2 regions of the Priestia sp. Y58 genome follow, and region 1 is predicted to be linked to the other one. Evidence: riboswitches for the same ligand, from Rfam matches in the RefSeq annotation. Region 1 holds a riboswitch; the other holds the start of a gene.
The links. Region 1 has a riboswitch for S-adenosylmethionine ahead of MMB68_RS15340 (trans-sulfuration enzyme family protein). Riboswitches for the same ligand answer to the same signal wherever they lie in the genome.

Region 1 (8,056 bases):
TGAATATCAAAACAACAATGGAGATCAAGCTAATCAATCTGCAAATGAACTCTTAGTGAGCCAAGAACCAGAATATATGAAATCCAAAAGCTTTAACGATCTTTTTGCCCACCTTTCTCATAAATGGGTATCAATCAATAATGGAGGACCTGAAGCTGTAGAGGGCGTGTTAGTACAAAGCCGAAATGGTACATTTACACTTGTGCAGAATAATCAAGTATTACGCTTACAGCCAAGACACGTTAAAACCATTTGTGTAGGAGCAAAAGGGGCTTTTAAGCAAAACGATAACAATCAAAATAATAATGAAGAAACAGAAGAAAATGGAGAGACTGAAGCTGCGAAGTCTACAGAAGAACGTACAGGAGAACGTACGGGAAGCCGCACAGGTGGACGTACAGGACGCCGCACGGGTGGACGCACAGGTGATCGTTCTCGAGGACGCCGCACGGGTGGACGTACAGGTTCACGCTCTTCAACACCGGCTGAGAAAGTTATTAAAACGAAAAATTATCGTTGGAAAGCATGATGAAATGGAACATAAAAGGTGCTTATAAAGCACCTTTTCTATCATATAGGAAAAAGGAGGAGAATCAGAATGAGTATGAATCATTATATCAATAAAATTGTGGAGTTAGATATTTCAGGAAAAACGACATTTGTTGGCAGACTTATTGATCTTGGATTAGATATTATGGTTTTGTATAATGGACATGATTATTTGTATATTCCTCTTTTACACATGCATCGTTTGCGGGAAGTATCGGAAGAAGACTATACGGTTTTACGTGAAATAGAAGAGAATTTAATAGAAGAAAGTCAGCGGATTTCTTATCGGAATATTTTACAGCAGGCAAAAGGGAAATTTATTGAAATTTATGTAACGGGAGGGAAATCATTGCATGGCTATATCACAAGCGTGCTGAATGATTATCTTGTGTTTTATTCTCCAGTGTATAAAAATGTCTTTGTTTCTCTGCATCATTTGAAATGGCTTACCCCTTACAGTAATGAGTTAACCCCTTATTCTTTAAGTGACAAAGAGCTCCCAGTAAGGCCCGCCTCTGCACCTTTTGTCAGAAACTTTGAAGAGCAGCTTAAAAAATATGAAAATCAACTGGTCGTATTAGATTTAGGGGATCAATCAGAAAAGATTGGTGTACTTAAAGAAGTTTCTAATAATATTGTTGAACTAATTACGGCAAATGGAGAAAGTATGTATTGGAAGTTAGCTCACGTAAAAGCTGTACACTTGCCTTAGAAAAAGAGACCTCCCTGTCGTCTCTTTTTTTTATGTGTTTAGCAAGACAAGTATATTGAATAAACAAATGAGATGATTTGAATTTTTTAGAAAATTATGTTGACAATAAAGAAAATCTTTATTAAAGTTAGTAACAACAAACGTTAACCACCAACAATTATATAGAACTCTTATCAAGAGTGGCGGAGGGACTGGCCCTGCGATGCCCGGCAACCATCAAATGAAACATTCATTTGAACGGTGCTAATTCCTGTGGAACATCAGTATTGTTCTAACAGATGAGAGAAATCGTGTATAAACGAACACTCTTCCATCTGTGAAGAGTGTTTTTTATTTTGAGTTAAGGAGAGAAATAGATGAAAATTGAAACTTTATTAGTTCGTTCAGGAGTAGGTCGTGATCCTTCAACAGGTTCTATTACAACACCCATTTACCAAGCATCAACATTTGCTCATCCTGCTTTAGGGCAAAGTACAGGATTTGACTATGCACGTACGGCAAATCCTACTCGTACAGCATTGGAAGAAGCAATTGCTGCTTTAGAAAAAGGAGAAGTAGGAGTAGCATTCGCTTCAGGAATGGCGGGTGTAATGGCAGTTTTAGCACTATTTAAAAACGGAGATCATTTAATTGTATCAGAGGATTTATACGGAGGAACGTACCGAGTACTAAATGAAATCTTTTCAGAGCAAGGAATTACTGTTTCGTACGTCAACACAGCACATCTCGAGCAAGTAAAAGATGCGCTTCGTCCCAACACGAAAGCTTTATTTATTGAAACACCTACGAATCCAATGATGCACGTGACTGATTTGCCAGAAGCAATTGCGTTAGCTAAACAGCATGATTTGCTTACCATCGTTGACAATACCTTCATGTCCCCTTATTATCAGCGTCCTTTAGAGCTTGGAGCAGATATTGTAATACATAGTGCAAGCAAATACATTGGGGGTCATAATGATGTAGTTGCTGGTCTTGTAGTGGCTCGATGTAGTAGCTTAGGAGAGAAAATTCGTTTTTATCAAAATGCAGCTGGGGCAATCTTAGGGCCACAGGACAGCTGGTTGTTATTACGCGGTGTTAAAACGCTAGCGCTTCGTATGGAAAAGCATAATGAAAACGCGCTGAAAATTGCAAATTGGCTTACTGCTCATGATCTCGTGGAAAAAGTGTATTACCCTGGTCTTGAAACACATCCAGGCTATGAAATCATGAAGAAACAAGCAACTGGATTTGGAGGCATGATTTCTTTTGCTGTCTCACACCCTGACATCGTGTCAGTACTTTTAGAAAATGTCAAAGTTATTACATTTGCAGAAAGCTTAGGAGGCGTAGAAAGTTTAATGACATTCCCAGCTCGTCAAACACACGCTGATATTCCGGAGGAAATTCGAAATCGTGTCGGAGTAACAAACTGTTTACTGCGGCTATCAGTTGGAATTGAGCACGCAGATGATTTAATTAAAGACTTGAAGGAGGCATTTGATGCATACCAACAATAATAAACATAGATTTGGTACGAACTTAATTCATGCAAATACAGGAATTGACGGTCATTTTGGAGCGGTTAACGTACCTATTTATCAGGTATCTACATTTAACCAAGAAGATGAGACGAACAACGGCCGTTATGACTATTCTCGTTCAGGAAATCCAACTCGTGAGGCTTTAGAAAACACCATTGCTCAGCTAGAAAATGGATACGCTGGTTTTGCTTTTTCATCAGGTATGGCTGCTATCTCATCGGTGTTATCTATTTTTGAATCAGGGGATGAAATTTTAGTTTCACACGATACGTACGGCGGGACATATCGTGTATTAACACGATTATTTTCAAAGTTTGGTATCAAAACAACTTTTGTTGATACAACGAAGGTTGAGAAAGTAGAAGAAGCTATCACAAAAGATACGAAGGCTATTTATATCGAAAGCCCTTCAAATCCATTTTTACAGGTAACAGATATTAAAGCAGTAGCAAGTTTGGCGAAGGAGCGCAATCTTCTTACAATTGTGGATAACACGTTTTTAACGCCTTATCTACAGCAGCCAATTGACCTTGGTGTAAACATTGTGATTCATAGTGCTACAAAATATATCAGCGGCCACAGTGACGTCATTGGCGGTTTAGTTGTAGTAAGCGATGAAAAGTTAGCAGAAGAAGTAAAGTTTGTGCAAAATGCTTTTGGTGCTATCTTGGGACCACAGGATTGTTTTTTACTGCTTCGGGGAATTAAGACATTAAAAGTTCGTTTAGATCAGCAGTTAAAAACAGCGCTGCAGTTTGCAAAATGGCTTGAAGAACAATCTCTAGTGAGCCGTGTATACTACCCGGGCTTAAAAAGTCATCCAGACCACAAACTGATTTCAGAACAAGCAAATGGATACGGAGCTATGATTTCTTTCCAAGTACAGGATGAAAAAGTAGCACGACATATTTTACAAGGAGTCAAATTAGCTTCAATTGGCGTTAGTCTAGGTGCAGTTGAATCCATTCTAACGCATCCTGCAACAATGTCTCATGCAAGTATCCCAAAAGAAGTACGTGAAGAAAAAGGAATTACTGATTCACTTCTTCGTCTTTCAGTAGGGTTAGAGGAATTCGAGGATTTAAAGCAAGACTTTAATGCTGTTTTTCAAAGCTTAGAAGAAAAGGCGTTAATTAAATAAAGAAAAGAGACTGGGACAAAAGTATTCTAGTTAAAGTTAAACAAGAACTATTAATCAAAATTACTGATTAATAGTTCTTGTTTTTTGTTGTCACGGTGAACGTAGGTTTCATCTATTTCGTTGCTTCTAGCGGTTGATTGGAGGGCAAGGCGAAGACTCCTGCGGGAAAAGCGGAAGGGATGAGACCCCGCAGAAGCACAAGCGACGAGGAGGCTCATCGGCCGCCCGCGGAAAGCGAAGCCTTGCACGGAAATCAACCGCGGTGTCACAAACGGTTCAGCTCCTTTATCCCATTTGTTCGTCTTTACACTGGATTGATATCCGTTATATACAGCTATCTAAAAGGTTTGTGTATAGGGACGTAAGCGCAACTTTTTCATCAGAGGAAAGACTGCTGTTTAGAATTCTTTTTATGCCAAGATGATATTTTACATACGGTGTTTGCCGGACGCGTGGATGAGTCATTTCATCTTTTAAATCTTTCATAATGGCTTCGTGAAGCTGATCTTCACTTGTCATGGCTTGTTTAGAAGCAAACGAACGGTTTAACCATAGGGTTTGATAAGCTGCTAGTAAATGTTCAGAAGTCATTGTGCAAAGAGCTCCTTTAGATTAGTTTCTTCATTAGAATAGTCTATAGTTTACCACAAGTATTAATACGTGTACGTAACTTTTACAGAAGCAGATACAGTCAAGGACTGAGCTTGAATAGGGGGAGAGGCCGCTAATAACTTAGGCGAGGAGCCAGATGACTGATAGACGGGGCCTTCTTCGATTAGAATGGGGGTTTGGTTAATAGGGAGCTGAAGCGTGTTGGCAATGGTAAAGGCCTTTTCTTTGGCATTCAATAAAGCTTTACTAATTGCTTCTTGTTCATATTTATCATCATTTGTAACGTGAAATTGAAGGTCTTGCGCTACGTTTGCTCCGCTTGAAAACGTAGCGTTATAGACATCGCCCGCTTGTTTTACATCTTGTACTCTTACTCTAAATAAGTGCTGTACTTCGTATCCTGTAAGAGTCGATTTTCCATCGCTGTAATCATATTTAGGATTTATGGTGAATGAAGCTGTTTCAATTTGCTGGTCGTTGATTCCAAGATTTTTCATCTCTTGCAGCAAAGTGTTTGAAACAGCTGAATTTTCTTTTAAGGCTTCTTGAACGTCTCGGTTTTCCGTACGAGTTCCAATCGTCATGGAAATTTCATTTGGAATGGCTGAAGCAGTTCCTTCACCAATTACTTTAATTTCTCTATTTTGTGTATCTACGCGCAGTTGTTGTGTAGGTTCATAAGGCAAATAAGAATGTTGCATACAAAAACCTCCTTTATTGATCTTTAATATATATATGATAAGCAAAGGAGATTAAAAACAAAAAGAGGTTGAGACATAACTAAATCAACCGCTAGACGCAACTATATACATGAAACCTATATTCACCATACCAATAAAAAAATCCGAACGAATTTGATTCTCCATCAAGAATCTCGATTCACCGTTCGGATCTTCCTTCAATTAGCATACTTTTTTTCAGCTTCTCTTTGTTTATTTCGATTCTTTTATTAAGATTTCTTTCATTTCAATGAATTGATTTTGAACATCGTTTGACGGTTTCTTTGTTAGTAAACTTACAATAATAACAGCTAATAAGCTTAAAAAGAAACCAGGAATCATTTCGTAAAGAGCATCCTTAAACGGAGTATTTACCCAAATTAATACCGTAACAGCACCTACAATCATCCCTGCAAGTGCTCCCCATCGAGTCATACGCTTCCAGTAAAGACTTAGTAAAATAGCAGGACCAAATGCAGAACCAAATCCAGCCCAAGCGTATCCAACCAGCCCTAAAATCGTATCACTAGGTTTTAAAGAAAGCAAAATAGCGATAATTGCAACACCTAAAACCGCAGATCTTCCGACCGTTACAAGCTCTTTGTCAGAGGCTTTGCGTCGGAAAAATGTTTTATAAAAATCTTCTGTAACAGAGCTTGCCGTTACAAGCAGCTGAGAAGAAATCGTACTCATAATTGCTGCTAGTAAAGCTGCATATAAAAATCCAGTAATTAACGGATTGAAGAGTATATCCGCAAATTTAATAAAAATAGTTTCAGGGTCTGCTAGTTTCATACCCGTTTTTTCTACATATGCAATTCCAACGAGCCCTGTCAGCATAGCACCAATAATAGAAATAATCATCCAGCTCATTCCAATACGGCGTGCGGGTTTTAATTCCTTAACAGAAGAGATAGCCATAAAACGGACGATAATATGAGGCTGGCCGAAATAGCCAAGTCCCCAGGCTAAGAAGGATATAATACCTAAAACGGTCGTACCTTTAAAAATGTCCAGATATGCTGGGTTAATGTCCTGTACAATATCCATTGTTGTGTTAACGCCTCCAACATCAGTGAAAGCAACAATGGGTACTAAAACTAAAGCAAGAAACATAATAACGCCTTGAACAAAATCTGTTAAACTAACGGCTAAAAATCCACCGAAAAGAGTGTAGGCAATAACAACAGATGCTGTTACAAATAAGCCAATTTGGTAATGTAAATCAAATGCTGACTCAAATAACCGTCCGCCTGATACCATACCAGCTGAAGTGTAAAGAGTGAAGAAAATAAAGATGACGATTGCTGATACTGTTCGAAGAATCTTGGCGTGGTCGCCAAAACGATTTTCAAAAAAGTCTGGGATTGTAATCGAGTCATTCGCTACTTCCGTATAAGTGCGAAGACGCGGAGCGAGGATTAAATAGTTTAAATAAGCACCTATAGACAATCCCACCGCTAGCCAGACGCTAGAAAGGCCAGTCACATACATGGAGCCAGGAAGCCCCATTAACATCCATCCACTCATATCGGAAGCGCCAGCTGAAAGGGCGGTAACGGCTGGACCTAGTCCGCGTCCTCCTAACATATAGCCAGCTACATCTTCAGTGGTTTTTCTATAGGCATACCATCCTATTCCAAGCATTCCCACAAAATAAATGCCGAGTGAAATATAAACTCCAATATCCACCAAATCTCCCCTTTATGCATTTTTTATGCATGAAACGAGCGCTGCTCGTCACGCAAACATCTTATGGTTTCTAAAACTAACAAACTTTTCCTATACTATCAACCCACAAAAACGTAAATTACCTAAGTCTAAAATCCCCTAAACCTTTATATTATAGAAATGAAAACGTTTTCAAAATAAAGTAAAATAAAAATATTCAGAAATTTATAAGAGCGCTTTTTATGCAATATTTTATGCAAAAAATAAAATAAAAAGAGCATTTTGTAAAATGCTCTTTTGACATTCATGTATATTAGCGTGAGTTCGGGAATACGCGGCGAACAACTTCTGAAAACTCGTCAAATAGTCCAGAAACTGGTTTACCCGTTTGAAGCTTGTCTACATATCCGTTCATACGATTCACAAAATCAGGGTTTGTTGATACAAACACTCGATGAACACTGCCATCAGCTTTTCTTACTTCATGTGCAATCTTATGCTCCATATCTTTTGTGAGATTGCCTTCTTTGTTATCGTCTAATACGGCTGCTACATAAGCTGTATGGTCGGTTACGATTACGTTAGCATCTTTTACGTTTTTTAACGCTACGATACGATCAGCTGCCACATCGGCTACTCTCATTCCGCCGGACTGATTGTACTGTTCTTTTTCATTACGCTGTACGTCTTGCGTATCGTTTACATCATTCATTTTCGTTTTATTGTTTCCATTTTCATATGTGACGTTGCGGACTGTATTATCGTCAATGACGCCATCTTTACCTTGATCTGCTGTGCTGCAGCCGAATAAAGAAAGGGTCGTCATGCAGCCTACAACAAACAAAAACGATTTCTTCATGATAGTATCACTCCTTATAAGTTTTAACCTTTCTTATAATTTGTTAAAAACGTGTGAAGCATACATGAAAAATATAAAAAAGCCTATACTATCGAAAAAGGAGGAATATGTATGAGTGGAATTCAACAAAGCATATTTGTGCTTCATACAAAAGAAGAAAACCATGAAGAAACAACAACGTTTGCACTGACTTCAGAAGAAGCTAAGTTATTATTTGAGACCCTGCAAAATAAACGAAAAGAAATTATCGACGCCCACATTGATAAC
Region 2 (8,056 bases), on a different contig from region 1:
ACCGAGCATTGGCAAGTTCTAATACCTCATAGTGAGAGGGACTTCCTTTAATAAAATGAACGCGATCACAGATCATGGGGTTTTTAGTCAGAGAGTCGTCGATAAGAACAATGTCTTCTTTATGAAATGCGTCGCGATAAGACTCTAACACGAGTTTGGCGCGCTCATTCCACCCCACAACGATGAAGTGATCTTTTCCATAAAACTTTAAATTTCCTTCCAGATAAGCGCTCTCAGCAGAAACAGCAATTTTAGAAAGCGTGACAAAATAAGTAGTAATAAATCCCGTTCCGATCAGGACTAAAATAATTGCAGCTAACCTTCCAATCGTAGTGGTGGGAGCAAAATCACCGTACCCTATAGTAGAGATTGTAATAATAACCCACCAAATTCCTTCAAACACATTCCCAAACGTTTGCGGCTCTAGGAAATGTATAAGCATGCCGAAAAGTAAAACAAGGCAGCCGATAATAAAAAGAAGCCGCACTAAAATAGAACGACGAAAAAGTCGAAATAATAGCCATTCCATCATAAAAAAACCTCCAGTGATTAGTCATAGCCACAGTATGACCATTTTTCACTGAAGGTATAAGATATCTTTATCTTTTTACTTCGTAATATTCAATCCATTCTTTGTCTGGACCGTAGAAAAATAAGTATCTTGCTCCATTTGGCAAAGTTACAATGTTTTCTTCCACAAATGAAACGCCTGCTGATTTTAAACGCTCAAACTCCTCTTCAATTCCATCTACTGCTAGCGCGAAATGATGTACTTTACCTTCGTTAGGTAAGCTTGAGTTATACCCTTGAATTAACTCTACGATTACATTGCCTTCTAAACCTAGAAAAGCTAGCTTCAAAGATGGATCGGTATGTGGTAGTGTTTCGATGAGCTCTAATCCCACTTTTTGCGTATAGAACTCAATAGATTCTTCTATATCCTTTACTTGAACGCCTACATGTTCAAATTTTAAAATTGTCATATGCATCACCCGTATCTATAGTATGTAAAAACTATGAAATATATTAAAGAGAAAGGATATAGAAGTCAAGATAGGGCTGCTTATCAGGAAAGGGCTCTTAAATCATATTTTTGCTGGAGTGAATAGGGTAGAGGCTTCCATCAAGAGCAAACGAAATTTTGCCTGTTTCTTCAGATACAACTAAAATTAATGCATCCGATTTTTCCGACATTCCAATGGCTGCACGGTGACGTGTTCCCAATTTTTTGGTCGTTGAAATAATAGACGAGAGAGGTAAAACATTAGCAGCTGAGATAAGCTGATTATTTCTAATTAGGACGGCTCCGTCATGTAAGGGTGTCCCTGGATAGAACAGTGTTTCAACTAGCGTAGCGCTGACAGGAGCTTGAATAGGCATTCCTTTTTGAATAAGAGGGTCTACATTTTGTTCCCGTTCAATGACAATTAAAGCGCCGTGACGTTTCTCAGAAAGGTTATGAATAGCTAAGGACAGAGCAGCATATTCAAATGTATAAGGCGATAAGTAATGACGCAAGTAATAAGAGGCGGCCGTAGCTTGAACATCTTGAAATAACCTTCTCATCTCCTCAAAATCACATAGGATACAATGATCACTCGTGTCTAAATGTTTAATTAAATTAGAGGCTTCAGTTGAAATTTGCTGTAAATATGTTCGCACATTATTTTTAATTGTATCGTCTAATTGAAAAGGTTGTCTCTCCATCTTATATAGCTCCTATCTGTCAGTCAGTGTTATCTGTAATGTGTGCTAATGTGGGTGAATTATCCGTAAAGCTTATAAATCCCTTATTAATTTTATAGGGAGGTTTTGTGTTTTATTTAGCAAGAGAATATAAAAAGTTGGAGAAAAAAGAAAGCGTTTTATAAACTGGTATGTTCACATTTGGTTTAAATTTACATATGTTGTTTTAAATAAAAGTATAGATATTTCTGTGAATTTAAAGTATAGTTTTCTTATCGGATATATGATTTTTAATGTTGACAAATATTCTAAATATGCTAAAATTTTTAAAAAATGCTTATCAAGAGTGGTGGAGGGATCTGGCCCGCTGAACCCCGGCAACCTGCTTAGCAAGGTGCTAACTCCAGCAAAGTGTGTATCATTTTGAAAGATAAGGTGAAAATTTATTGCCTACCCAGTCTTTCAATATGGAAGACTTTTTATTTTGATATAGCGCAAGCGATAATTTAAGGAAGGACATTAATGACTGTAACCCCCGACTTAAAACAAATCTTTGAGCACGTGGAAGCAAAGTAAGAATTAAATAGTTTCGCTGACTAGACACACTAGAGGCGGTTTTATCCAATTCTAGTGGGTAAAACCGTCTTTTTTTATTGGATAACGCGGATAACTAAGAATTGGAGTGAAGAAAATGGCAGACTTATATACGTACGAAAACTGGAGTGATACATTTCCAGAGTTCGACAGTGAAGACGAAACAAAAGGAGCCCTTTCAGCATTGCAGTGGGCGTATGATACCTACGGAGATTCAATTATTTATGCATCAAGCTTTGGTATTGAAGGGATCGTGTTAATTGATTTAATTTCAAAAGTGAAAAAAGATGCTGAAATTGTCTTTTTAGATACGGGCGTTCATTTTAAAGAAACATATGAAGTAATTGATGCAATTAAAGAACGCTTTCCTGATTTGCGTATTCATATGAAAAAACCGGATTTAACGCTTGCAGAACAAGCTGAGAAACATGGAGATGAGCTTTGGAAGAGTCAGCCTAACTTATGCTGTCAAATTCGAAAAATCATCCCGTTAAGGGAATCTCTTGCTCCTTATGATGCGTGGATTTCTGGTTTGAGACGCGAGCAGTCTGAATCTCGTGCCAACACGAATTATTTTAATAAAGATGAGAAATTCAAGAAAGTGAAAGTCTGCCCGTTAATTCATTGGTCTTGGAAAGAAGTTTGGCGCTATGTGTATAAGCATGATTTACCATATAACAAACTTCATGATCAAGGCTACCCAAGCATCGGCTGTGAGCCCTGTACCGCACCTGCCTACAATGTAGACGATTTACGTTCAGGAAGATGGGCAGGTACACAAAAAGTTGAATGCGGATTACACGAATCTTAAATACGAAAGAGCTGAATAAATGATGCTTTTATATGTTGCCTTTATCATTGCGCTTTTTTTTGCAATGAATATTGGGGCAAGCGGTGCAGCAGCAGCTATGGGCGTTTCATACGGCTCCGGTGCGATTAAAAAGCGAAGAGTAGCCCTGTTCATCTGTGCTGTAGGTATTGTGCTCGGAGCCATTATCGGGGGCGGCGAGGTGGTAAAAACCATCAGTTCAGGTATCATACCTGAAAAATTGCTGTCAGTAGAATTAGTTATTATCATTCTGGCTGCTGCAACGCTGTCACTCTTTTTCGCGAATTTAATTGGTATCCCTCTATCAACAAGTGAAGTAACGGTTGGTTCAGTTGTTGGAGTAGGAGTAGCTTATCAATCTCTGTATGTGGAAAAACTTTTAGTTATCATGTCTTTTTGGATTATTGTTCCGCTGGTTTCATTTGTTATTGCTTTTTTGATTGGAAAAGTGATAAAACGCAGAGCGCATAAAAAAGAAGTAGAGGGAAAATGGAAAAGAGTTTTAACGATTTTAGTTATAGCCACGGGATTCTTTGAAGCCTTCTCAGCTGGAATGAATAACGTGGCAAATGCTGTCGGTCCTCTAGTAGGAGCTGGATTAATGGATGCCACAACGGGTGTCATAGCAGGAGGATTGGCTGTGGCGCTTGGAGCCCTTTTACTAGGAGGCAGAGTTATTGAAACAAACGGGAAAAAAATTACTCGCTATTCTGTAGGAGAAGGGTGCATTATCTCGGGTACTGGTGCTTCTCTTGTTACAGCAGCTTCACTTTTTGGTTTGCCAGTACCGCTTACACAGGTCACTACGTCTTCTATTATTGGAATAGGAGCAGCGAAAACGGGATTCACGAAAGAACAGCGTGAAGTGGTCATTCAAATGTTAAAGGTTTGGATGGTATCCCCCGTATTTTCACTCGTAATCTCATATGTTCTTGTGAAATTAGTACTTGAAAGCGACTTATATTCATTTGTGGTGCTAGCTAGCGGCTGCATTGCCACAGCAGGTGTTCTAAGCTTAGCTAGAACGACTAGAAGAAAAAGAGCAAGCTTGCAGTCGGAAAAAGAAAAAATGACTGCGTGATTCAAGTGCTTTTTATTATATTGTGTTAATTATTTAAGGAGGATTTTACAAAATGACAACAATTCAAGCACACGGTGGAGAATTAATTAATTTATATCAACCAACATATGACTACACGTCACTAACAAAAGAAATCGAAGTAGATAACATGGCTTTAAGTGATTTAGAACTAATTGGAATTGGTGCTTACAGCCCAATTACAGGATTTTTAGGAGAAAAAGATTATCAATCAGTTGTTGAAAATATGCGTTTAGCAGATGGAACAGTATGGAGTATTCCTATCACTCTTCCTGTAACAGAAGAGCAAGCTAAAGAATTAAACATTGGCGACAAAGTAAAGCTTGTTCAAAACGGCGTAACGTATGGTGTTTTAGAAGTTTCTGAAGTATATACGCCAAATAAAGAAAAAGAAGCGGAAAATGTGTACCGCACAGCAGAACTTGCTCATCCTGGCGTGAAAAAAATGATGGAACGCCCAAATGTATACGTAGCAGGTCCAATCGTACTAGTAGAACGTACACCTAAAACGCGTTTTGAAAAGTATTACCTAGATCCAACTGAAACAAGAGCAGCATTCGAAGAACGCGGTTGGAAAACGGTTGTTGGATTCCAAACTCGTAACCCTGTTCACCGTGCGCACGAATATATTCAAAAAACGGCATTAGAAATTGTAGACGGCCTGTTTTTAAATCCTCTTGTAGGAGAAACAAAGTCAGATGATATCCCAGCAGATATCCGTATGGAAAGTTATGAAGTACTTTTAGAGAACTATTATCCTAGCGATCGTGTAGCTTTAGCAGTTTTCCCTGCTGCGATGCGCTATGCTGGACCTAGAGAAGCGATTTTTCATGCAATGGTTCGAAAAAACTTTGGATGCACGCATTTCATTGTAGGCCGTGATCACGCTGGTGTTGGTGACTACTACGGAACATATGATGCACAAAAAATCTTCAGTAACTTTACAGCAGATGAATTAGGAATTACACCTTTATTCTTTGAACACAGCTTCTACTGCAAGAAGTGTGAATCGATGGCGTCAACGAAAACATGCCCTCACAGCAAGGAAGATCATATGATTCTATCTGGAACAAAGGTACGTGAAATGCTTCGTAACGGAGAAGTGCCACCAAGCACATTCAGCCGTAAAGAAGTAATTGAAGTGTTAATTAAAGGATTAGCAAAACAAAAAGTATCTTCAAAATAAGGAGCGGTTGAAGTGAGCAAATCAACAAACATTACGTGGCATGATGCTGGAATTACAAAAGAGGAAAGACGGGAGCAAAATAATCATCACAGTTTTGTATTATGGTTTACAGGTCTTTCGGGTTCAGGTAAATCTACCGTAGCAAACGCAGTGGCAAAAGCGCTTTTTGATAAAAATATTCGTAACTATGTATTAGATGGTGACAATGTTCGTTTCGGCTTAAATAAGAATCTAGGGTTTTCTGCTGAAGATCGTACAGAAAATATTCGCCGTATCGGTGAAGTTTCTAAGCTATTTGTAGACAGCGGTCAAGTAGTACTAACAGCATTTATCTCTCCATTCCAAGAGGACCGCGCTCAAGTGCGTGAGATCTTAGAGGGGAATGAATTTTTAGAAGTATACGTGGAGTGTCCGTTAGAAGAATGTGAAAAAAGAGATCCAAAAGGCCTTTACAAAAAAGCAAGAAGCGGAGAAATTCGTGATTTTACAGGAATTGATTCTCCGTATGAGTCACCGGCTAACCCTGAATTAACAATTAATACAAGCACACAGTCTGTAGAAGAATGTGTACAAACTGTTATTGAATATTTAGCTAACCGAAAATTTATCTAAATGACAGCGGACTTTGTCCGCTGTTCTAATTCAAATTAAAATGTGGGAGCGCTGCGGAGACGTGGAAATGATGGAAGGGTGAAAGGCATTCATGGGGAAAGTATATCTAGTCGGTGCAGGACCGGGAGATCCAGATTTAATTACGTTAAAAGGGTTAAAAGCAATTCAGCAAGCAGATGTTATCTTATATGATCGTTTAGTGAATAAGGACCTGCTGGAGTATGCTAAAAGTGATGCAGATATTATTTACTGCGGAAAGCTTCCGAACTACCATACCCTCAAGCAAGAAACAATTAACAACTTTTTAGTGAAATTCGCTAAAAAAGGAAAAATTGTAACGCGCTTAAAAGGCGGAGATCCATTTGTTTTCGGACGCGGAGGGGAAGAAGCAGAAGCTCTCGTGCAGCAGGGCATTTCATTTGAAATTGTTCCAGGAATTACATCAGGCATCGCAGCTGCTGCTTATGCAGGAATCCCTGTCACTCACCGGGAATACAGCGCAAGCTTTGCTTTTGTAGCAGGCCATCGTAAAGATAGCGAGCACGATGCAATCAAATGGGATAGCCTAGCTAAAGGTGTAGATACTCTTGCAATTTACATGGGGGTGCAGAACTTACCGTACATTTGCCAACAGTTAATGAAACATGGAAAAACTTCAGCTACGCCAATTGCATTGATTCACTGGGGAACATGTGCGGACCAGCGCACTGTAACTGGAACTCTTGGTACAATTGTTGATATTGTTAAAGAAGAGCAAATTGAAAATCCAAGTATGATTATCGTTGGTGAAGTTGTGAATTTTCATGACCGATTAAATTGGTTTGAGAAGACTGGACAGCATTACTATTCGTTTGCACAAGAAGCTTACTAAAGAGGTTGATTATATGGATGCAGTTTTATATGTTTGCCATGGCAGCCGCGTAAAAGAAGGCGCTGATCAGGCAGTTGCTTTTATTGAAAGATGTAAAAAAAATCTAGATGTACCGATTCAAGAAGTTTGTTTCCTAGAACTAGCTTCCCCCACTATTGAACAAGGATTTGAAGCGTGTATTGAACAAGGTGCTACCCGTATTGCAATTGTGCCCCTTCTGTTATTAACAGCTGCGCATGCAAAGCATGATATACCTGAAGAAATACACAAAGTATATGAACGTTATCCCCAGGTAGAAGTGCTGTACGGAGAACCGTTCGGCGTGGACGAACGAATTGTTGATATCTTGCTAGAGAGAATCAATGAAACCAATGTGGATAAGCATGAAGATTCGATGGTATTGTTGGTCGGCAGAGGAAGCAGTGATCCTGCTGTAAAAAAAGATTTTAACGAAATAGCTCAACTGCTAAAAGGCAAAGGTGCTTTTAAAGAAGTGAGGACATGCTATTTAGCTGCAGCTTCTCCTAATTTAAAAGAAGGCCTGCACCTTGCTAAACGAACTTCGTATAAGCAAGTATTCGTTCTTCCGTACCTTTTGTTTACCGGTATTTTAATGAACGAAATTAAGGAAGAATTGGAGCAGCTGTCAACAGATGCCCAGCAGTTTATCTTAGCTAACTACCTAGGTTATCATGATGGACTTGCACACATTTTAAATAACCAAGTAAAAACGTTATTATCGAGCAAAGGAAATCAATACGATGTATACCGTTATGCTTGATTTAAAGGGTCGTTCGGTCTTAGTAGTTGGGGGCGGAACAATCGCAACTCGTAGAATTAAAGGTTTTTTACAAGAAGGAGCAGCCATTACAGTGGTTGCTCCAACTGTTTCAGCTGAAATAAATGAATGGGAAGCTAAAGGTCAGCTGCGTGTAAAAAGAAAAAAAGTAGGAGAAGAAGACTTACTTAATGTCTTTTTAATTGTTGTGGCTACAAATGATCAAGCTGTGAATAAGTTTGTTAAGCAGCATATTAAAAATGATCAGTTGGTTAATATGGCCAGCAGTTTTTCCGATGGAAATATTCAAATTCCTGCACAGTTTTCTAGAGGGAGATTATCGCTAGCAATATCCACAGATGGTGCTAGTCCTTTGTTGACAAAACGAATCAAAGAAGACT

Region 2: another riboswitch for S-adenosylmethionine. It lies ahead of MMB68_RS18050 (phosphoadenylyl-sulfate reductase); the one in region 1 lies ahead of MMB68_RS15340 (trans-sulfuration enzyme family protein).

What each region holds. Positions count from the first base shown of each region.
Region 1 covers NZ_JAKWFL010000004.1:400,835-408,890, forward strand. Annotated here, with positions in the region: gene MMB68_RS15330 (spore coat protein) at 1-529, shown strand, start outside; gene MMB68_RS15335 (DUF2642 domain-containing protein) at 599-1,261, shown strand; SAM riboswitch class I at 1,429-1,546, shown strand; gene MMB68_RS15340 (trans-sulfuration enzyme family protein) at 1,618-2,763, shown strand; gene MMB68_RS15345 (trans-sulfuration enzyme family protein) at 2,747-3,928, shown strand; gene MMB68_RS15350 (hypothetical protein) at 4,062-4,352, shown strand; gene MMB68_RS15355 (SIMPL domain-containing protein) at 4,582-5,241, opposite strand; gene putP (sodium/proline symporter PutP) at 5,473-6,951, opposite strand; gene MMB68_RS15365 (YhcN/YlaJ family sporulation lipoprotein) at 7,244-7,789, opposite strand; gene MMB68_RS15370 (hypothetical protein) at 7,901-8,056, shown strand, end outside.
Region 2 covers NZ_JAKWFL010000006.1:3,591-11,646, reverse strand. Annotated here, with positions in the region: gene MMB68_RS18065 (potassium channel family protein) at 1-532, opposite strand, end outside; gene MMB68_RS18060 (VOC family protein) at 600-983, opposite strand; gene cdaS (sporulation-specific diadenylate cyclase CdaS) at 1,081-1,707, opposite strand; SAM riboswitch class I at 2,021-2,123, shown strand; gene MMB68_RS18050 (phosphoadenylyl-sulfate reductase) at 2,378-3,091, shown strand; gene MMB68_RS18045 (inorganic phosphate transporter) at 3,111-4,190, shown strand; gene sat (sulfate adenylyltransferase) at 4,243-5,394, shown strand; gene cysC (adenylyl-sulfate kinase) at 5,407-6,006, shown strand; gene cobA (uroporphyrinogen-III C-methyltransferase) at 6,098-6,877, shown strand; gene MMB68_RS18025 (sirohydrochlorin chelatase) at 6,891-7,658, shown strand; gene MMB68_RS18020 (NAD(P)-binding protein) at 7,639-8,056, shown strand, end outside.